DNA from 3 places in the Clostridium bornimense genome. Region 3 is predicted to be linked to each of the others. Evidence: a T-box and tRNA genes for the amino acid it is inferred to sense, from the RefSeq annotation. Region 3 holds a T-box; the other regions hold tRNA genes.
What was found. A T-box is a leader RNA that pairs with one kind of tRNA and senses whether it is charged. The one in region 3 lies ahead of asnS (asparagine--tRNA ligase), so its partner is inferred to be a tRNA-Asn.
Positions count from the first base shown of each region.

Region 1: it has a tRNA-Asn gene. The T-box ahead of asnS (asparagine--tRNA ligase) is inferred to sense a tRNA for this amino acid. The anticodon was not compared.
Region 2: it has a tRNA-Asn gene. The T-box ahead of asnS (asparagine--tRNA ligase) is inferred to sense a tRNA for this amino acid. The anticodon was not compared.

Region 1 is NZ_HG917868.1:1,453,863-1,461,017, reverse strand. It holds rRNA gene CM240_RS06455 (16S ribosomal RNA) at 527-2,040, shown strand; rRNA gene CM240_RS06450 (23S ribosomal RNA) at 2,476-5,376, shown strand; rRNA gene rrf (5S ribosomal RNA) at 5,433-5,550, shown strand; tRNA gene CM240_RS06440 (tRNA-Asn) at 5,556-5,630, shown strand; gene CM240_RS06435 (amylo-alpha-1,6-glucosidase) at 5,757-7,155, shown strand, end outside.
Region 2 is NZ_HG917868.1:925,668-932,822, forward strand. It holds gene CM240_RS04095 (WD40/YVTN/BNR-like repeat-containing protein) at 1-252, shown strand, start outside; gene CM240_RS04100 (HAD family hydrolase) at 351-977, opposite strand; gene CM240_RS04105 (hypothetical protein) at 1,255-1,854, shown strand; gene CM240_RS04110 (WD40/YVTN/BNR-like repeat-containing protein) at 2,052-3,317, shown strand; tRNA gene CM240_RS04115 (tRNA-Asn) at 3,447-3,521, opposite strand; gene CM240_RS04120 (hypothetical protein) at 3,806-4,549, shown strand; gene CM240_RS04125 (ABC transporter ATP-binding protein) at 4,936-6,564, shown strand; gene CM240_RS04130 (hypothetical protein) at 6,660-6,860, shown strand; gene CM240_RS04135 (radical SAM/SPASM domain-containing protein) at 6,986-7,155, shown strand, end outside.
Region 3 is NZ_HG917868.1:2,797,553-2,804,707, forward strand. It holds gene CM240_RS12745 (FAD-dependent oxidoreductase) at 1-976, opposite strand, end outside; gene CM240_RS12750 (HAD family hydrolase) at 1,150-1,797, opposite strand; gene asnS (asparagine--tRNA ligase) at 1,902-3,293, opposite strand; T-box leader at 3,368-3,588, opposite strand; gene ispF (2-C-methyl-D-erythritol 2,4-cyclodiphosphate synthase) at 3,705-4,172, shown strand; gene CM240_RS12765 (hypothetical protein) at 4,566-5,966, opposite strand; gene uvsE (UV DNA damage repair endonuclease UvsE) at 5,997-6,938, opposite strand; gene CM240_RS12775 (hypothetical protein) at 7,036-7,155, shown strand, end outside.

The DNA.
Region 1 (7,155 bases), 1.3 Mb from region 3:
AAAAAACTATGCCAAGTGTATCAATAATGAAATATAACTATAAAATTAAGAAAAAGCGAGAAAAATAATTATAATTTCAAATAATGCTCAAATATATATAAATTTAATTTAAAATATAAATATATAATAGTCAATGTCGCTGCGACGGAGTAGTGACATTGATAGAATATGATCTTTGAAAATTGAACAGAAGAAACATATAACCAGTTAATTCTTTAAATTGACATTATATAATTTATTCGCTAGGAACAAGCAGGGCGAGGAAGCAAAAAACGAATGAGTTTTGTAGATGACGAAGCAATGCGCAGTTAATAGTAGAATAAAATGTCAGCAAACTAGTACTAAGCTAGTAATCAAACTTGCAAGAGTTTCCTATTCGCTAGAAACGAGCAGGACAAGGAAGCTAGGAGTGAATGAGTGAACTATACTTTGTATGTGAACGAGTGAACGACGACGCTGACGCAGTAATGCGTAGTTTATAGTAGAATACTAATACAGAATTATTAATTAATTCGAAGGAACTTTTTAAATTGAGAGTTTGATCCTGGCTCAGGACGAACGCTGGCGGCGTGCTTAACACATGCAAGTCGAGCGAACAAAGCTCCTTCGGGAGTGGAGTTAGCGGCGGACGGGTGAGTAACACGTGGGTAACCTGCCTTATAGAGGGGGATAGCCTTCCGAAAGGAAGATTAATACCGCATAAGAAGTAGAAGTCGCATGGCTTTAGCTTTAAAGGAGCAATCCGCTATAAGATGGACCCGCGGCGCATTAGCTAGTTGGTGAGGTAACGGCTCACCAAGGCGACGATGCGTAGCCGACCTGAGAGGGTGATCGGCCACATTGGAACTGAGACACGGTCCAGACTCCTACGGGAGGCAGCAGTGGGGAATATTGCACAATGGGCGAAAGCCTGATGCAGCAACGCCGCGTGGGTGATGAAGGTTTTCGGATCGTAAAGCCCTGTCTTTTGGGACGATAATGACGGTACCAAAGGAGGAAGCCACGGCTAACTACGTGCCAGCAGCCGCGGTAATACGTAGGTGGCAAGCGTTGTCCGGATTTACTGGGCGTAAAGGGAGCGTAGGCGGACCTTTAAGTGAGATGTGAAATACCCGAGCTCAACTTGGGTGCTGCATTTCAAACTGGAGGTCTAGAGTGTCGGAGAGGTAAGTGGAATTCCTAGTGTAGCGGTGAAATGCGTAGAGATTAGGAAGAACCCCGGTGGCGAAGGCGACTTACTGGACGATAACTGACGCTGAGGCTCGAAAGCGTGGGGAGCAAACAGGATTAGATACCCTGGTAGTCCACGCCGTAAACGATGAATACTAGGTGTGGGGGTTGTCATGACCTCCGTGCCGTCGCAAACGCATTAAGTATTCCGCCTGGGGAGTACGGTCGCAAGATTAAAACTCAAAGGAATTGACGGGGGCCCGCACAAGCAGCGGAGCATGTGGTTTAATTCGAAGCAACGCGAAGAACCTTACCTAGACTTGACATCTCCTGAATTACTCTTAATCGAGGAAGTCCCTTCGGGGACAGGAAGACAGGTGGTGCATGGTTGTCGTCAGCTCGTGTCGTGAGATGTTGGGTTAAGTCCCGCAACGAGCGCAACCCTTATTGTTAGTTGCTACCATTAAGTTGAGCACTCTAGCAAGACTGCCGTGGTTAACGCGGAGGAAGGTGGGGATGACGTCAAATCATCATGCCCCTTATGTCTAGGGCTACACACGTGCTACAATGGTGAGTACAAAGAGACGCAAAACCGTGAGGTGGAGCAAAACTCAAAAACTCATCCCAGTTCGGATTGTAGGCTGCAACTCGCCTACATGAAGTTGGAGTTGCTAGTAATCGCGAATCAGAATGTCGCGGTGAATACGTTCCCGGGCCTTGTACACACCGCCCGTCACACCATGAGAGCTGGTAACACCCGAAGTCCGTGAGGTAACCGCAAGGAGCCAGCGGCCGAAGGTGGGATTAGTGATTGGGGTGAAGTCGTAACAAGGTAGCCGTAGGAGAACCTGCGGCTGGATCACCTCCTTTCTAAGGATATATGTTTAGGGAGAACCTAAGCAAAAAGGTTTATGTCTTCTGTTCAATTTTGAAAGATCATAGAATCTTTCAAAATTATATGTTCGCTAGAAGCGAGCAGTACGAGGAAGCAAGGAACGAATGAGCGAATAATACTTATGTATATGAGCGAAATGAGTGACGTAGCTGACGAAGTAATGCGAAGCTTATAGTAGAGCAGATTGTTCTTTGAAAATTGCATAGTTACAATAAAGACTTTAAAATCTATTATAGATTTACTGATTTATATACCTATACTAATCTAGTAAAGATTGTATAGATTTATTCGCTAGAAACAAGCAGTACGAGGAAGCAAGGAGCGAATGAGTGAACAATACTTTTGTATGTGAACGAAATGAGCGACGTAGCTGACGAAGTAATGCGCAGTTTATAGTAGAATAAATGATAGGTCAAGCTACAAAGGGCGCAGGGCGAATGCCTTGGCACTAGGAGCCGATGAAGGACGTGATAAGCTGCGATAAGCTGTGGGTAGCCGCACATAGGCCGTGATCCACAGATTTCCGAATGGGGAAACCCACATGAGAAACCTCATGTATCCTTAAGTGAATACATAGCTTAAGGAAGGTAACCCGGGGAACTGAAACATCTAAGTACCCGGAGGAAGAGAAAGAAACATCGATTTTCTGAGTAGCGGCGAGCGAAACGGAAAGAGCCCAAACCAAGAGCTTGCTCTTGGGGTTGCGGACAGTTCATAAATACTTTGGAATTCTAGTCGAAGACAACTGGAAAGTTGCACCGCAGAATGTAATAGTCATGTAGGCGAAAGAACGAAAAAGTCAGAACTGATCCAGAGTACCACGAGACACGTGAAACCTTGTGGGAAGCAGGGAGGACCACCTCCCAAGGCTAAATACTACCTAGTGACCGATAGTGAAGCAGTACCGTGAGGGAAAGGTGAAAAGAACCCCGGGAGGGGAGTGAAATAGAACCTGAAACCCTGTGCCTACAACCGGTCGAAGCACCTTATGTGTGTGACGACGTGCTTTTTGTAGAACGAGCCAACGAGTTACGGTATGCAGCAAGGTTAAGTACTTATGGTACGTAGCCGAAGGGAAACCAAGTCTGAATAGGGCGACTAGTTGCATGCTGTAGACCCGAAACCGGGTGACCTATCCATGGCCAGGTTGAAGCGAGGGTAAAACCTCGTGGAGGACCGAACCACGTTGGTGTTGAAAAACCATGGGATGAGCTGTGGATAGCGGAGAAATTCCAATCGAACTCGGAGATAGCTGGTTCTCCTCGAAATAGCTTTAGGGCTAGCGTCTGGTAAATTAAGTGATGGAGGTAGAGCACTGAATGGGCTAGGGGGCCGCGAGGCTTACCGAACCTTATCAAACTCCGAATGCCATACACTTGTACCCAGGCAGTCAGACTGCGAATGATAAGATCCGTAGTCAAAAGGGAAACAGCCCAGACCGTCAGCTAAGGTCCCTAAATGTAGATTAAGTGGTAAAGGATGTGAGGTTTCTAAGACAACTAGGATGTTGGCTTAGAAGCAGCCACTCATTTAAAGAGTGCGTAATAGCTCACTAGTCGAGAGACCTTGCGCCGAAAATGTCCGGGGCTAAAATCTACTACCGAAGCTACGGACTCCTAACGGAGTGGTAGAGGAGCTTCCTGTATGGGCTGAAGTCGTACCGAAAGGAGCGGTGGACTGTACAGGAGTGAGAATGTTGGCATAAGTAGCGAGAATTGAGTGAGAATCTCAATGGCCGAAAATCTAAGGTTTCCTGGGGAAGGCTCGTCCGCCCAGGGTTAGTCGGGACCTAAGCCGAGGCCGAAAGGCGTAGGTGATGGACAATCGGTTGATATTCCGATACTACCAAATGACGTTATTACCAATGGAGTGACGCAGGAGGATAGGGTGTGCAGACTATTGGATGTCTGTCTAAGCACTTAGACATGTCTCTAGGCAAATCCGGAGACTAAGTTGAGGTGTGATGGGGAGCTCGTATGAGCGAAGTACCTGATTCCACGCTGCCAAGAAAAGCTTCTAGGGAGGAGTTTGGTACCCGTACCGCAAACCGACACAGGTAGATGAGGAGAGAATCCTAAGGCCAGCGGAAGAATTGCAGTTAAGGAACTCGGCAAATTGACCCCGTAACTTCGGGAGAAGGGGTGCCTACAGAAATGTAGGCCGCAGAGAATAGGCCCAAGCAACTGTTTAGCAAAAACACAGGTCTCTGCTAAAGCGAAAGCTGATGTATAGGGGCTGACGCCTGCCCGGTGCTGGAAGGTTAAGGGGATCACTTAGCGCAAGCGAAGGTGTGAACTTAAGCCCCAGTAAACGGCGGCCGTAACTATAACGGTCCTAAGGTAGCGAAATTCCTTGTCGGGTAAGTTCCGACCCGCACGAATGGCGTAATGATTTGGGCACTGTCTCAACTGCAAATCCGGCGAAATTGTAGTACCAGTGAAGATGCTGGTTACCCGCGATTGGACGGAAAGACCCCGTAGAGCTTTACTGTAGCTTAGCATTGAGATTTGGTATTGTCTGTACAGGATAGGTGGGAGACTAGGAAGCATGGGCGTCAGCCTGTGTGGAGTCATCCTTGGGATACCACCCTGACAGTACTGAATTTCTAACCGGAGGCCTTGAATCAGGTCACGGGACATTGTTAGGTGGGCAGTTTGACTGGGGCGGTCGCCTCCTAAAAAGTAACGGAGGCGCCCAAAGGTTCCCTCAGAACGGTCGGAAATCGTTCGAAGAGTGCAAAGGCAGAAGGGAGCCTGACTGCGACACTTACAAGTGGAGCAGGGACGAAAGTCGGGCTTAGTGATCCGGTGGTTCCTCGTGGGAGGGCCATCGCTCAACGGATAAAAGCTACCTCGGGGATAACAGGCTGATCTCCCCCAAGAGTCCACATCGACGGGGAGGTTTGGCACCTCGATGTCGGCTCGTCGCATCCTGGGGCTGTAGTAGGTCCCAAGGGTTGGGCTGTTCGCCCATTAAAGCGGCACGCGAGCTGGGTTCAGAACGTCGTGAGACAGTTCGGTCCCTATCCGTCGCGGGCGTAGGAAATTTGAGAGGAGCTGTCCTTAGTACGAGAGGACCGGGATGGACTGACCTCTGGTGTACCAGTTGTTCCGCCAGGAGCACAGCTGGGTAGCTATGTCGGGAAGGGATAAACGCTGAAAGCATCTAAGCGTGAAGCCCACCTCAAGATAAGATTTCCCATGACGTTAAGTCAGTAAGACCCCTGGAAGACTACCAGGTTGATAGGTCAGAGGTGTAAGTGTGGTAACATATTTAGCTGACTGATACTAATAGGTCGAGGGCTTGTCCAATGTATATAAAAAAGTTTATTGTAGCATGCAATTTTGAAAGAACAATATCTTTCAAATCTGGTGATGATGCCTCTAAGGGATACACCCGTTCCCATACCGAACACGATGGTTAAGCCTCAGAGGGCCGATGGTACTGCACGGGAGACTGTGTGGGAGAGTAGGATGTTGCCAGGTAATGATCCGTAGTAGCTCAATGGTGGAGCATTCGGCTGTTAACCGACAGGTTGGAGGTTCGAGCCCTCTCTACGGAGCCAAAAGAGATTAGTATTTTACTAATCTCTTTTTTTATATGTAATTTAATGGTGGTTAACAGTATAGATAAATGATATAATAATTTACGTAATCATTTTCATTAAATGTTGTATAAAAGAGAGGGCGTTATGGAAAAAATATATGAATTAGGGAAATCAAGTTGGAGAACTATTGAAGAAGGAAATGAATTTTCTTGGATGATAGGAAATGGAATTGGGGGATATTCCAATAACACTATAATAGGTGGAGGAGCTACAGCATTTCATAGCTATCTTGTTGCATCATTAAATCCACCTGTAAATAGAGTATCTCTTTTCACAAGAACTCAAGAGGAAATAATGATTGGAAATAATATAATAGATTTAACTTCACAGCAATATGTTAATAGCTCAAAAAATGGACAAATATATTTGGAAAGATTTACATTTGATACTATTCCAGAATACACTTATAGAGTAGATGATACATATATAAAAAAGAGCATAGCTATGGAATATGGTCATAATACTGTTGTAGTATGTTATGAAATTGAAAATGGTATGGAAGATTCTAAATTAAAAATTGTGCCATTGTTTAACTATAGACAAGCTGGTGAGCTTAGTGAGAAATCAGAATTAAAATTTGATATGGAGTTAAAAGATAGAATATTAAAATTGACACCTAAAGATAATGAAGAATTAAGTATAAGCTTTTATATATCTGAGGGTGAATTTTATGATAGGAGTTTGATTCCTACTACAATGGCTACTCCAAATTATTTATTTGAAGAAAATAACTATTATAAGATTGATAATAGAACAGGATCATTGGGAGTAGACAATCATTTTACACCTTATGAAATAAATATAAAACTTAAGTCATTTGAAAAGAAAAGATTTTATATAAAATGTACAATTGAAGAAATTGATGATAAAGATGGTTTTACTATATTAGAAGAATATAAAGATAGAGTAGAAAAGATAGTGGAAAAAGCTGGTTATGATGATAATTTTATAAATAATCTTATAAAATCAGGAGATCATTTTATAGTAAATAGAAATAGTACTGGTTTAAAAACTATTCTAGCTGGATATCCATGGTTTACTGATTGGGGAAGAGATACTATGATTGCTTTTGAGGGATTAGTTTTAGTACCTAAAAGATTTAAAGAGGCAGAGGAAATCTTAGAGTCATTTGCGAGATATGTTAAAAATGGATTGATACCTAATTTATTTCCAGCAGAAAACACACCACCGGAATATAATACAGTAGATGCATCTTTGTGGTATTTTCAAGCTGTTTATAAATATCTTAAATATTCTAAAAGCACAGATAGTTATGATTTTGTTAGAGAAAAAATATATCCTAAGCTTATAGAAATTTTTAAGGCATATTCTACTAATACTGATTTTTCAATTGGTATGGATAGTGATGGGCTAATATTTGCTGGAGATGGATTGGATCAAGTTACTTGGATGGATGTACGAGTAGGAGATTTAGTTGTAACGCCAAGGCATGGAAAACCAGTAGAGATAAATGCATTATGGT
Region 2 (7,155 bases), 1.0 Mb from region 3:
GTATTTCGTACAGAAGATGGTGGAAAAACTTATACACAGATAAAAATGAAGTTAGTAGATGCAAGAGGTATGAGGTTTAATGTTAATCCATATGATTCTACAGAAAAGGTATATGAAAAAGATGGCTTATTATATTTAGAGGTCAGACAAGAAAATGATGGATATTATGCTAAAAGTTCTGAGGGACTATATATATCTAAAGATCATGGAGAGAATTGGGAATTTGAAAAAGAACTTGATGGGGAGGAGTAATATAGTAATTAGTTTTTGATATATTGAATAATAAAAGTCTATCGTCATACAATTACCGATAGACTTTTATTATTATAGTTTGTAGTAATTATGCTAAATCATAGATTAAGTGAAAGAATTTCTTCAAAATTATCGATAACATAATCATAATCATCAACATCACCAAAGCCATATCTAGCATATATAAAAGGAATATTAGCTATAATAGCTGATTCTCTATCACCGATGGTGTCACCTACATAAACAGGGTTTTGTAGATGATTTCTTTCAATAATCAGCTTATTATTTTCTCCTTTAGAAAGCCCTGTTGATCCTGAACATTCTATATCTATAAAATATTTTTCTAAGTTATGAGCTTCAAAGAAGCATTGTATGTAACCATCTTGGCAATTGCTTACTATAAATAGTTTATATTTTTTAGATAACTTTTTAAGGGTACATTCTAGATTAGGATATAATTTTCCACCATGTTTACCTAAGTAGATTTTTTCTGAATCACAACATTCTTTCATAATCTGAATTTGCATATCCTCATCTAAATCGGGAAATAATTTCTTTCTTATTGTATCTACTGTTAGTCCCATACAGCTTTCCATATCTTTAGGTGTTATAACTCTATTTATTTCAGGGTAGGTATCTAATACTGTCTTCCATGCACTGCAAACTCCTTCTATGGAGTTCCAAAGTGTTCCATCTAAATCAAAAATAATACTATCGATGTTCATAATATATACCTCACAAAAATTATTATACCAGGATTATAACATATATTTCTATAAATTTACTATATGTGGAATAAAATCAAGTTAAAAAGTATATTACAAGAAAAGTCGAAAAAAGTTGAAACAATTACTATTGATATATGGTATTGTTATATTATATAATAAAATTACATAAAATTGTTTATATGGAATTTTATTTTATGAAGAAAAATGAATAATACATACATTATTTTTCATAGTAATTGTAATAATTGAGAGAATAATGACGGAGGTATCGAAAATGGAAGAAACAATGATTAACTTATTAACAAATATTCAACAGAGCATAACAAGTGTTAAGCAAGGCATATCAGGTATGAATCAGGATATATTAAGTTTAAAGGAAGAGATAGCTACTGTAAAAGAGGATATTGCTAGTATAAAAGAGGATATTACAGCTGTTAATCAAAATACATCGGGGGATAGTAGAGTAATATCTGTTATAAGACAAGAACTTTCAGAAGTTAAAGAAGATATTACAAGTATAAATGGAAAGATGATAAGTAATACTGAACAAGTGCCAAATGAAAATAAAGATGTGGTAAATATGAAAGATGACTTATCGATTATAAAACAACAATTAATGGATATGAAATTTAATGGATCAACTAGAACAGAAGAAGCTATAAGTACAAATTCAAATGTAGATATATCAGAAATAGGTAAAAAAGTAGATAAGGTAGATATAAAAGTAAGTAGAATAGAAGGACAAACTTCTAACTTATCAGATTTATCTGATAAGTTAAGCAACATTGAGGATAAGTTAGAAAAAGTAGATATGATATCATCATATAATAGTTTTGAAATTTCAAAGTTAAAGTTGAATCAAAAACATGTCTAGCATTGACTAGATATTTAAAATTAAACCGAAGTTAATTAAAAGTTATGATAAATATAATTTAACTGAAGAAATATAAATATATTGTAAAATAGATGGCTATTGCTGACGAATTAAAATTCGCCGGCAATAGCTATTTTTATGGTAAAATATACTAAAATAAGAGGTGATTCTTATAGTGTTAGGAGAGAAGATAGAAAATGAATAAGATAAGAAATAGGATAGTGTTTGTTCTTTTAATGACATTTTTAGTTGGTAGTTTATTACAAGGTTGTAGTGGCGCGGAAACAGTAAAAAGTGATAAGTATACAGAAACGACGTTAAAGTTAAAAAACAACAACATGTATAAGACAAATTTTCAAGGAGTTTTAGAGGATATTAGGGATGAGATAGAAATGCCAGAACAGTTATATGTAGATGAAGATAATAACATTTCAATGAAATTTAAGGCTAATGGAATAATCACATTTATAAAAGGTAGATTATATGGAGTAAATAAAGAGGGGGAAACTATTTTTTATGATATGTATTACAATAGGGAAATTTCTAAAAAAATTAAGGTAAGATATAATATCGCTAATAGGGAAATAGATGATCAATGTGAAATAGAAACATTACTAGATATTATGAAAGGAATAAATTTACGTGAAGCAGTGTATAACTGGGATAGTGAAGAATATGGAATATTATTTTATGGAAATAGAAAATGGGAGGCAGGAACAGAAGGAATTATATATGTTAATGGTAAGGGAGATAAAAGGGAAGAAGAGGCTTTAGAAAATACTATATCAACAGCGTCAATGTCTCTATACATACCAGAGAAGGAAGAAATAATAACTCCAAAACGATATATATTAGTAAAAGATATAAATGAGATTAATGGAAAAGCTTATAATGGTGAAGATAGAATTAATGTTGATGCATCTATGAATATGAGCAGTGGAGAATTTGAAATCTTAGATAATGGAGAAGTTGTATATAAGTTAAATAATAATGTAAGATATTATTTAAAAATAATTGCTGCAGCGGCTGGAAGTAGAGAATATGGATTATATATAAGTGAAGATGATGGAGATACTTGGGGCGAGGTAAACTATGAACCATTAGATAAGATGGGACAAGCAGCTTTTATGATTTTTATTGATGAAGAGTTAGGTTTTATATCCTTGGCTACCAATGGCGGAAAAAATGGCTATTTATATAGAAGTGAAGATGGTGGATATACTTTTGAAGAAATTAATTATAATGAATCAGCAAGAAATAATAATAGTTCTATAGATATAGATATAGAATATTTTGATTATCCAGAAAAAGTATATAAAAAAGATGGTTTTCTTTATATGGAAGTTGGACAAGGTGCCGATGGTGACTATAAAGGTAATTGCAAAGGAATATATATTTCTAGAGATTGTGGAAATAAGTGGGAGTTTTTAAAAATTTCTAATACCACCAGCGATGGAGATTAGTAGGATTTGATTAAATAAATGAAGTAAAAATAGCGCTGTAGAATGTCCTATGACGCTTTATTAAATGGAAGTAAATATATTTATGATATAGAAATAAAAAAAGATAGATTCAAAATTGAATCTATCTTTTGGCTCCGTAGAGAGGGCTCGAACCTCCAACCTGTCGGTTAACAGCCGAATGCTCCACCATTGAGCTACTACGGATCAGTGACAATATCTATTATATCGTGTTTTGAAAAATTGTCAACAATTTTTCTTAAAAAAATTTATGAAAATATCAGTGAGAAAATTAATTATTTTATAGAATAGATTTCTCCTTAAAAAATATATTAAATAAATTTAATATTACATTATTCTACAAATAAAAAGTTTTTTCTTTAAATATTTACAAAATATCTCATTAATGGTATTATATATACGTAAAGGATATATTTTAATTACATGGATAAATATAAACAAAAATATTTATGAAAATGAGGAGAAAGTAAATGAGAAGAAATTTAAGAAAACTAATTTGTACAACAACCGTTGCAACGGTATTATTAGGAGTTTCTAACACTGCATTGGCTAGTAGTTATAGCACTTTAAGTACTTCAATTGGATGTAGTGTTTCAAAATCTACTTGCAGTAGTTCAAAACCAAACACAACAAATCAAAATTGCGGTAATTCAAAACCAAACACAACAAATCAAAATTGCGGTAATTCAAAACCAAACACAACGAATCAAAATTGCAGTAGTTCAAAACCAAGCACAACAAAACCAGATTGCGGCAATTCAAAACCAAGTACAACAAAACCAGACTGTGGCAATTCAAATACAACAAAGCCTGACTCTGGAAACTCAAATACAACAAAACCTGACTCTGGTACAACAACACCATCAGTACCAGATAATACAGAAGATACAACAACACCAGTAGTGCCAGATAATACAGAAGACACAACAACACCATCAGTTGATAATAATGAGACTTCATCTGAAAATGAAGATTCAAATACTGATGTTTCAACACCTGTAGTAAATGAAGATGGAGATAGTACTGAAATAGAAGAAGGTACTTTAGGTGTAAGTGATGTAGAAGAAGACAGCGAAGATACAGAAGATACAGAAGAAACAAAGACAATAGCTGGAGTTAAAACTGGAGATAATAGCAAGCTTCCGCTACAAGTTTTTCTAGGTTCTATAGCTTCTGGTGCATTATTCGTTATAAATAGATTTATAAGAAAATAAGATTTAGGAAAAAGACTGTGGAAAGTATATTGGGGAACTTTCTACAGTCTTTTTATATGTACTATTGGCAGAAAAAATATATTAATAAGTGGATAAATAAAATGAAATCTAAATATACATTGAAAAATAAAAATTTATAAAAAGTATTGAAATACAAATAGATAGGGAGTATTATAAAAATATAGAAAACATTTACATAAATTTAAATATAAGGAAGTGAGGGTATTAAGAGATATCTAAGTAATTTTATTAAAACGATTAAAGTATTATGGAAATGCTCCAAGATATATATATTTCTTTTATTTGTTGTAAACGTATTAATAGGACTAATAGCTCCAGGGAAATTAATAATTTGGAAAGAATTAATTGATACTATAACACTTTCTTTGAAAAAAAATGGAGACAATGTAGATATAATTATATTTTTTTTAGCTATATATTTATTTGTAATTATTATAGAAAATCTTTTGACTTATGTAACTAATTATTTAAAAAAGATGTTATCGGAATATTTAAATAAGTATATATCAAAAGTAACTATGGAAAAGATAGCAACATTAGATCTAATACAATTTGATGACGCAAAAATCTATGATGATTTACAAAAAGTAAATGATGAATCTGTTAGTAGATCTGTTGAGTTTTTATCTATATTAATTGAACTAATAAAAAATGTTATAGGATTAATAGGAACAATAACAATATTCTTAACGTTCAATCCAATAATAATAATTTTATGTATTTTCACTACTATACCGATGTTTTATATCAGTATAAGTGCATCTAAAAAGGAATTTTCATTGTATAACGAGAGATTAGAGAAAAGAAGGTTAGTTATGCAACTTCGTTCTATTTTTATAAAGAATGAAAATATAAAGGAGATGAAGATTTTTGGTATAGGTACATACTTTAAAAACTTTATGTTAGATGTATATCAGAAATATATTGATGAGGATAAGGTAGTGCGAAAGAAATTTTTAAAGAGTTTTGCTTTAGGAATAACTTTTGAAAATATGATTTCATATGCTATAAAACTATATACAATATTGGTGTCTATTAATAAGAAAGCTTCTATAGGTAGTATAACTATGTATATATCAGGAATTGATACAGTGCAAAATTCTATGATTACAATACTTAATATAGTAAGTGAGCTTTATGAGAATGAGTTATATATGAAAAGCCTATTCAATATATTAGAATTGCAACCTAAATATAAAATATCTAACGAGAAAAAAATCATATTTAACCGAGAATTTAAAGAAATAGAATTCAGAAATGTATGGTTTAAGTATCCTAACAAAGATCAATATGCTCTTAAGAATATTAATTTGAAGATACAAGCAAATAAAACTTATTCATTAGTAGGAATGAATGGATCAGGGAAAACAACATTAATTAAACTATTAAGTATGCTATATTTGCCTGATAAAGGTGATATTTATATAGATGGTATTAATATAAAAAATTATGATAGAGAGTCAATATATAAGAATATTGCAGTAGTTTTTCAAGATTTTCTACGTTATCCATTAGATGTGGCAAAAAATATTGGGCTCGGAAATATCGATGAAATAGATAACATAAATTATATTATGGAAGCTGCAAAAAAATCTGGTGCTGCTGAATTTATAGAAAATCTTCCTAATAAATATAATACTCAACTTCAAAAAGAATGGAGTGAGGGTGTAGATTTATCACTTGGTCAGTGGCAGAAGCTGGCGATTTCTAGAGCATTTATGGCAGATAGATCTATCTTAATATTAGATGAACCCACAGCATCATTAGATGCAGTAGCAGAATATGAAATATTTAAAAGCTTTAAAGAAATCATAGATGGTAGGACATGTATATTAATTTCACATAGATTTTCTACAGTAAAGTTGGCTGATGAGATATTAGTAATAAAGGATGGAGAAATAATAGAACAAGGAACACATGAGGAGTTATCTAAAAGCAATGGGTTATATGAAAAGTTATATAGTATGCAATCTGAGTCATATGTGACAAATTAGAATGAGTTTTTATTTGATTTGTTCGTTACCTTTTAGTATTTAAATATTAATTAAGGTAATGTTCATATATAAGATTTAGAAAGGGGGAAGAAGGAATGACTAGAATAGTAAATCCATTTAATAAAAATATTGATGAGGTGTACACAGAAGCAAATTATTCTTGTGAATGTCACTGTAGTGCAGGTAGTAGTTCATCACCTCGTTCAGCAGCTTATGATGGTGGTTATTGGAGTCATAGTGTTGTATGTACATGTAGCTATGGTTCAACTAATTATACTTATAACCATAATCTATAGTAAAACAATTTTCAGAAAGTTTTCTGAGATAGCTATCTAACCTAGGTTAGATAGCTTAATCTTAAATATTAATAACATAAGTTATATTTATATAAATTAAATTTTTTAGAAGGAGGGAATATAAAATGGAGAGTACTGCAAGTAGATTGAAAAGTTTATTTGATCTAAAGAAGTCAAATGAAATTTTTAGATTAGGAAAACTATTTAAAACAGAGAATATACATTATTTTTATGATCTAGGAACAAGTAAAGTATTGCAATTAGATGATGAGGCCTATGAGATTCTTAATTTCTT
Region 3 (7,155 bases):
TTCCTTGAGTACCTAGATATTTAAGCTTTGGTTCTACCAAATTTTTCGCAACTAACATTCCCATTCTAACAGCATTAGTTGCTAATGGAATATATCTTTTATCTCCTACAGGATTATACTCTACTATGCAACAATCTCCTGCAGCAAACACATCTTTCTCACTAGTTCTCATATATTCATCAATCACTATAGCACCATTATTTATAGTATCAACCTTTCCATTTATCAAAGCTGTATTTGGCTTAAACCCTATACAAAGTACTACTAAATCAGCATCATACTCACCTTCATTTGTAATAACCTTTGAAACTTTATTTTCTATATTACTTTCAAATTTTATAACTTTTTCACCTAATCTTAGTTTTACTCCCTTATCAATAAACTCCCCTTCTGCTACATCCGTAAACTCTTTATCAAGATATTTATTCATAATCCTATCTTCTGCATCTATTAATGTTACATTTTTTCCTTTTATATTAAAGGCCTCTGCTAATTCAACTCCAATATATCCAGCACCAATTACCACTACATTGTTTATAGAATTAGATTTATTTATAATTTCTTTTGCATGATTATAATTTTTACATAACAAAATATTTTCTAAATTTCCACCTTCAAAATTAGGTACTATAGGCCATGAACCTAAAGTCAGAACCAATTTATCATATTTATCTACTATAATTTGCCCTGTAATTAAATTTTTAGCTTCTATTTTCTTTTCCTTAATATTTATATTAGTCACTTCATAATTCATTTTCATATCTATTCCCATACTTATCATATTATCTGGTGAATTGTAAAAAAGCTTCTTTGGATCTTCTACTATACCTCCAACCGTTAATGCTATACCACAAGATAGAAATGAAACATTATTATTCTTTTCATATACAACAATATCACTTTCAGGATATAACTCCTTGATATTCATTGCACTGGCAGTTCCTGCATGTGTGCATCCTATAATTATAACTCTCATAATTCTTAACCTCCAATATTAATTCAATACCCATTTATATAAGAACTATTATTTTTTAATAAAAGTTCTTACTTGTATTCTATTCCATTTAAAGGCAAATTTCAATATATTTCAAAAATAAAAAAAATCATTATGCAATTATACAATAGTATACCTTACATAATGATTTTTATTTACTTTATAATATTTATCGCTTCACCTAAGTGTTTTATCTTTTTATATAATCTTGTTGATGTTTCTTCATCAGCATCTAATAAGTCTGGAACCATAATTGGTCTCATACCAGCATTTTTAGCTGCCTGTATCCCTTGTCTTGAATCCTCCATAACAATACAATTTTCAGGACTGCAATTAAGCTTTTCTGCAACCTTTAAGAAAATTTCTGGATCAGGTTTTGATTTTGTTACTTCGTCTCCACATATAATATAATCAAATTCATTCTCTATTTTAGCTAATGTTAGTAATTTTTTAGCTCTCTCTCTCCTACTGGATGTAGCCACTGCAATTTTAATATTAAGTTTTTTTAGATAATTTAATAAGTCATATAATCCATCTTTAACAACTAATCCCTCATCATCAACTATCTTATTTTCTATGTATTTTACTTCTTTTATAATATCATCAATAGGGCAGCTTTCTCCATAAGTATCAACAATGATATTTTTAACAGATACTATATTTCTACCAAGAAAACTATCAAAAAGTTCTCCCTCTAGTTTATATCCAAACTTATCCCCAGCTGCTTTCCATGCTCTCTTTGCTACCCTCTCAGTATCAAACATCAATCCATCCATATCAAATATAACTAATTCAACATTCATTTGTATTCTCCCCTCACTTTTTATCCAGTAACTTAAAAAGCTACACTGCAAAACCACATATGTGGTATTTGCAAAGTAGCTTTTTTTAATTTTAAATTAATATTCTAAAAATCAGCATTTCCTGGAGTTCTTGGGAATGGTATTACGTCTCTTATATTACTCATTCCTGTTAAATACATAAGAATTCTTTCGAACCCAAGCCCAAACCCTGAGTGTTTAGTTTCTCCATATTTTCTAAGTTCTAAATACCACCAGTAATCTTCTTTATTTAATCCTAACTCTTCCATTCTTGCTTCAAGAATATCTAATCTTTCTTCTCTTTGAGATCCACCAATGATTTCTCCAACTCCTGGTGCTAAAAGATCTGCTGCAGCAACAGTTTTTCCATCATCATTTAATCTCATATAGAAAGCTTTTATATCCTTTGGATAGTCAGTAACGAATACTGGTCTCTTAAATACTTCTTCTGATAAATATCTTTCATGTTCTGTTTGAAGATCAATGCCCCACTCTACTGGATATTGGAATTCCTTATTACATTTTTGTAATATTTCAACAGCTTCTGTATACGTAATTCTAGCAAACTCAGAGTTAACTACATTATTTAATCTGTCCATTAATCCTTTATCAATAAAGTTAGAGAAGAACTCCATTTCTTCTGGTGCATTTTCAAGAACATAATTAATAATATATTTTATCATATCTTCAGCACAATCTAGGTAGTCTGTTAATTCTGCAAATGCCATCTCAGGTTCTACCATCCAGAATTCTGATGCATGTCTTCCTGTATTTGAATTTTCAGCTCTAAATGTTGGTCCAAAAGTATATATATTTCTAAATGCTAATGCATAAGTTTCTCCATTTAATTGCCCTGAAACTGTAAGGTTTGCAGGCTTTCCAAAGAAATCTTGTGAAAAATCAACTTCACCATCTTCAGTTAATGGAGGATTTTTAGGATCTAATGTAGTTAATCTAAACATTTCTCCTGCACCTTCACAGTCTGAAGCTGTTATAATTGGAGTATTTACATATACAAATCCTCTTTCATTAAAGAACTTGTGTATTGCATAAGCTGCTAAACCTCTTACTCTAAATACAGCTGAAAAAGTATTACTTCTTGGTCTTAAATGTGCTATAGTTCTTAAATATTCCATTGTATGTCTTTTCTTTTGTAATGGATAATCTGAATTACTATGTCCATGAATTACTATATTAGTTGCTTTTAATTCAAGAGGTTGTTTTGAATTTGGTGTTAATACAACTTCACCTTCTATTTCTAAAGATGAGCTTATCGCTATCTTTGATATTTCTTTAAAATTATCTAATGTATTTTCAAAAACAACTTGTAGATTCTTAAAGAAACTACCGTCATTTAATTCTATAAATCCAAAGTTATTATTTGATCTTATAGTTCTTACCCATCCACTTACTTTAACTGTTTTTCCTGCAAAGTCATCACTTTCTCTAAAAAGTGCTTTAACTAAAGTATTTTCCATTATTACCATCCTTTCAAAGCCTTTATTATATACTTAGTATATTAAATAATAAAATAAAAAGTCCTTCATCCCTAAATAGGGACGAAGGACATACTTTCGCGGTGCCACCCTAGTTGCTTAAAAAAAGCCACTCTAAAATATAAGGGTTTTAACCCTCTAATCCTACGCAGGCCTCAAAGTGCCCTTCAGTTAGAAACTCCGAGTCGTTATTCAATATAGCTTCAATACTAACTCACAGCTACCGTTAGCTCTCTGAAATCTCTACTATACCTACTGGTCTCATCAACGTTTAATATATACTTATAAAAAAATTATAGATTTTTCCCTCAATAAAGTCAATACTTATAAATACTTGTATCTATTAGTAATAGTATTTATAATTTTATATATAAAATTTAATGAGGTGTTTTTATGAGAATTGGAATGGGTTATGATGTACATAAATTAGTAACTAACAGAAAACTTATCATTGGCGGAGTTGAAATTCCCCATAGTTTAGGACTACTAGGTCACTCTGATGCCGATGTTTTATTACATGCTATAATGGATGCCCTACTAGGTGCTGCTGCTCTTGGAGATATCGGTAAGCATTTTCCTGATACCGATGAAAGATTTAAAGGAGCTTCTTCTATAAAACTTTTAGAAGAAGTAGGGCGCCTTGTAAATGAAGCTGGATATAAAATAGAGAATATCGACTCTACTATTATTGCTCAAAAACCAAAAATGTCTCCTCACATTAATTTAATGAGAGAGAACATATCTAATGCACTAAACATTGATATAAAAAATATCAATGTTAAAGCAACAACTGAAGAAGGTCTTAGCTTTACGGGAAGAGAGGAAGGTATCTCCTCTCAAGCTATCTGCCTTTTAATATAACAATATAAAAAGGAACTATCACTAAATGAAAATTTGTTAGTGATAGTTCCTTTTATTATGTCACAAGTTAGGTTAATTTTCCCCTATGGGGAAAATATTATAGTCCTGCGGACAGCAAGTTACAATTCCCAATTAAAGAAACAGATTTATATATTTAGCGAATATATAAATTTATTATACCTAAGTGTTATTTTGTACTTACTATAAATCCGAAATTTTTATTTCAAGCTATATGAAGGTGCAACCTTCATATAGCCCCATGTAATAGTTTTACATCAAATATAATTAACTAAAAAACTAATCCACTCTATAACACAAGCTAAACACTTGCAATTTCAGAAATTCCGCAGGAATTTCCACCATACCTGTGCCTTGTGCCCTCATACCTATGCCCTATCCATACCTGTGCCTTGTGTCCTCATACTTGTGCCCTGATAATCTATTTTCTATTAATGCTTTTACATACCACTCAGCATCTTCTCCATCATTTCCTATAACATTAATAATCGTAGAATACACATCAAGTACCCTATCATCTTTAATATATTTCTTAATATAATTGGCATTTGCTTTACCTAGTAAGTACTTTATTATAAGATCTCTCTTATCTCTATTTTTATAATATACATTTTCAAAAAAATTCACTACATCTTCTGTTCTCATATATTTTCTCATGATAGTAAGTTCATTTATATACATTGCTAAAAATCTAAAACTTTTCTTATAGAACTTATCATCATTATACCCTTCAGAAACATCATGCATTAAATCTATAAATGCTAATGCAACTTCATTAGATATAGTACATATATTAGATGTTATTCTAAGTTCCAATATATTTATTATTCCGTATTTTACATATTTATCACCATATCTATCCAAAAATTTTATACCTTTAATAATTCGTTCAGCTTCTGTTGATGACATAGTATATATAAAACTATATAAATTATAACAATCATCAATATCTTGTCTTATATTAAAATACTGAAACTTATCCATAAAATTCGTTACTGCCTTAATATTGTCATATGAAATAGTATATCCTATTTGCGCTAAGTTAGCATATCTAGTATCTAGCGCTGGTTTACTTTCCAATCCCTCAATTAAATCATGTATATAATATTTACTTTCATTTTCTACATATAAAGAAATAGTAATATCATTTTTTTCTTTAACACAATTTATATCAAAATTATTATCTATACCATTACTTAAACTATTAAATGATATATCCTGAGCTAATCTTACAGGAAACAAAAAGCATAGTGCCCCTATCCACATAAGGCAATTCTTTCCTGAATCCTTTAATATAATTTTGCGATGATCTTCCTTACTTAAGATAAGTATGTTTATCAACCTTTTTAATATTCTTATTCTAGACTCATTATAATTATTATTAGGTCGTGCTACTATAAATCCACTAACACTTTCTGGGCTTATATCTTCCCCAACTATCATTTTTTCTATTTCATACAATGTTATATTTTTATAATCCATATTTAAAATGTTGCTATTTATATAAGCTATTGGATAATTATCAAAATATCCATTTTCCTTGACTATTGTATGTATTATTTTCTTTTCTTTACAAATAACTATTTTAGAAATATAACTACTATTTTCTTCTCTAAAAAATGCATATCCTTCATCATCTTCTTCATATTTATTATTAATTATAGAATGAAATCTACTTTTTATGATATTAACATTATTCTCTGTTGCATTACGAGTTTTTATAATATTTAAATCATCACCATAACTCATTAGTATAATTTGATGATATGATTCCATTCTATCCCCCCCAATAATAAATATAAAACACTATTCTAATTCTATATCAAATTCGCTCTTTTTCAGTTCTGATACAACTTTAAACATGGCTAAATCCTTCATTTTTGCTTCTATCATAATATCGAAACTTTCCCCTAAAAGTTTAGTAATATTTATAAACTTCCTCATTTCTTCAATATTTATATATTCATGGTGTTTTCTATCTCTTATACCATCTTTAGGACTAGAAAAATGAACTTTAGGTGGCAATTTTTCACTTGTCCATGTATTAAATATTCTCTCTAAGTATTCCTCTATCCTTTCTCCATTATTGTTACAATTATGATGATGTACATCTAAAACCATTGGAATTTTTAATGATTCGCATAATTCTAAAGTCTCTTTCATTGTATATGTTTTATCATCATTTTCTATTATTATTTTTTTTCTTATTTTTTCATCAAAACCTGTAATATTATCTTTAAATCTATCTAATGCCTTTTCTTTTCCACCAGTTGCTCCTCCTATGTGTAATACTAATTTATAATCATCGTAATTCATCAACTGAAATATTTCGCAAAAGTGCATAAGATTTCTTTTAGTAGCTTCAACAACTTCTGATCTATTTGAATTTATTACGTTAAATTGATCTGGATGTGCATCTACCCTCATATTAGATTTTTTTATTATATCTCCAATCTCTTTAAATTCTTTCTTAAAGTATTTTTTATAATCCCAATTTTTCACTTCAGGATGAGTAGCTAATGGAATTAATGCTGAAGTCATTCTATAAAAATGTATATTCTTTTCTACGTTATATTCTAAAATTTTCTTTAATGCTTCTAAATTACTTAATGTAACTTTTTTAAGCTTGTTTAATCTTTCTTCATCATTATGCATCTTACTATAATTAGAAAAAGTAACAGTAGACGAAGATGTTACATTTTTATCCAACCCTAAAGCTATCGCTACATATCCAAATCTTATTTTCATATTTTTCACCTCTTTTTAATTAGTATGGTAGCCTTATTGGTTTACTATGCATATATTGTTATTATGCACACAACATACACAGAAGGTGGTGTAATACTTGGATATTAAAGAGGTTCACGATGCTATTCACATTTTATATACGAATGGTACTTCAAAAGATTTAATAAAACGAGCTATTAATAATATTTTTAATCGTTCATTTCCTGCAAGCGTTCCT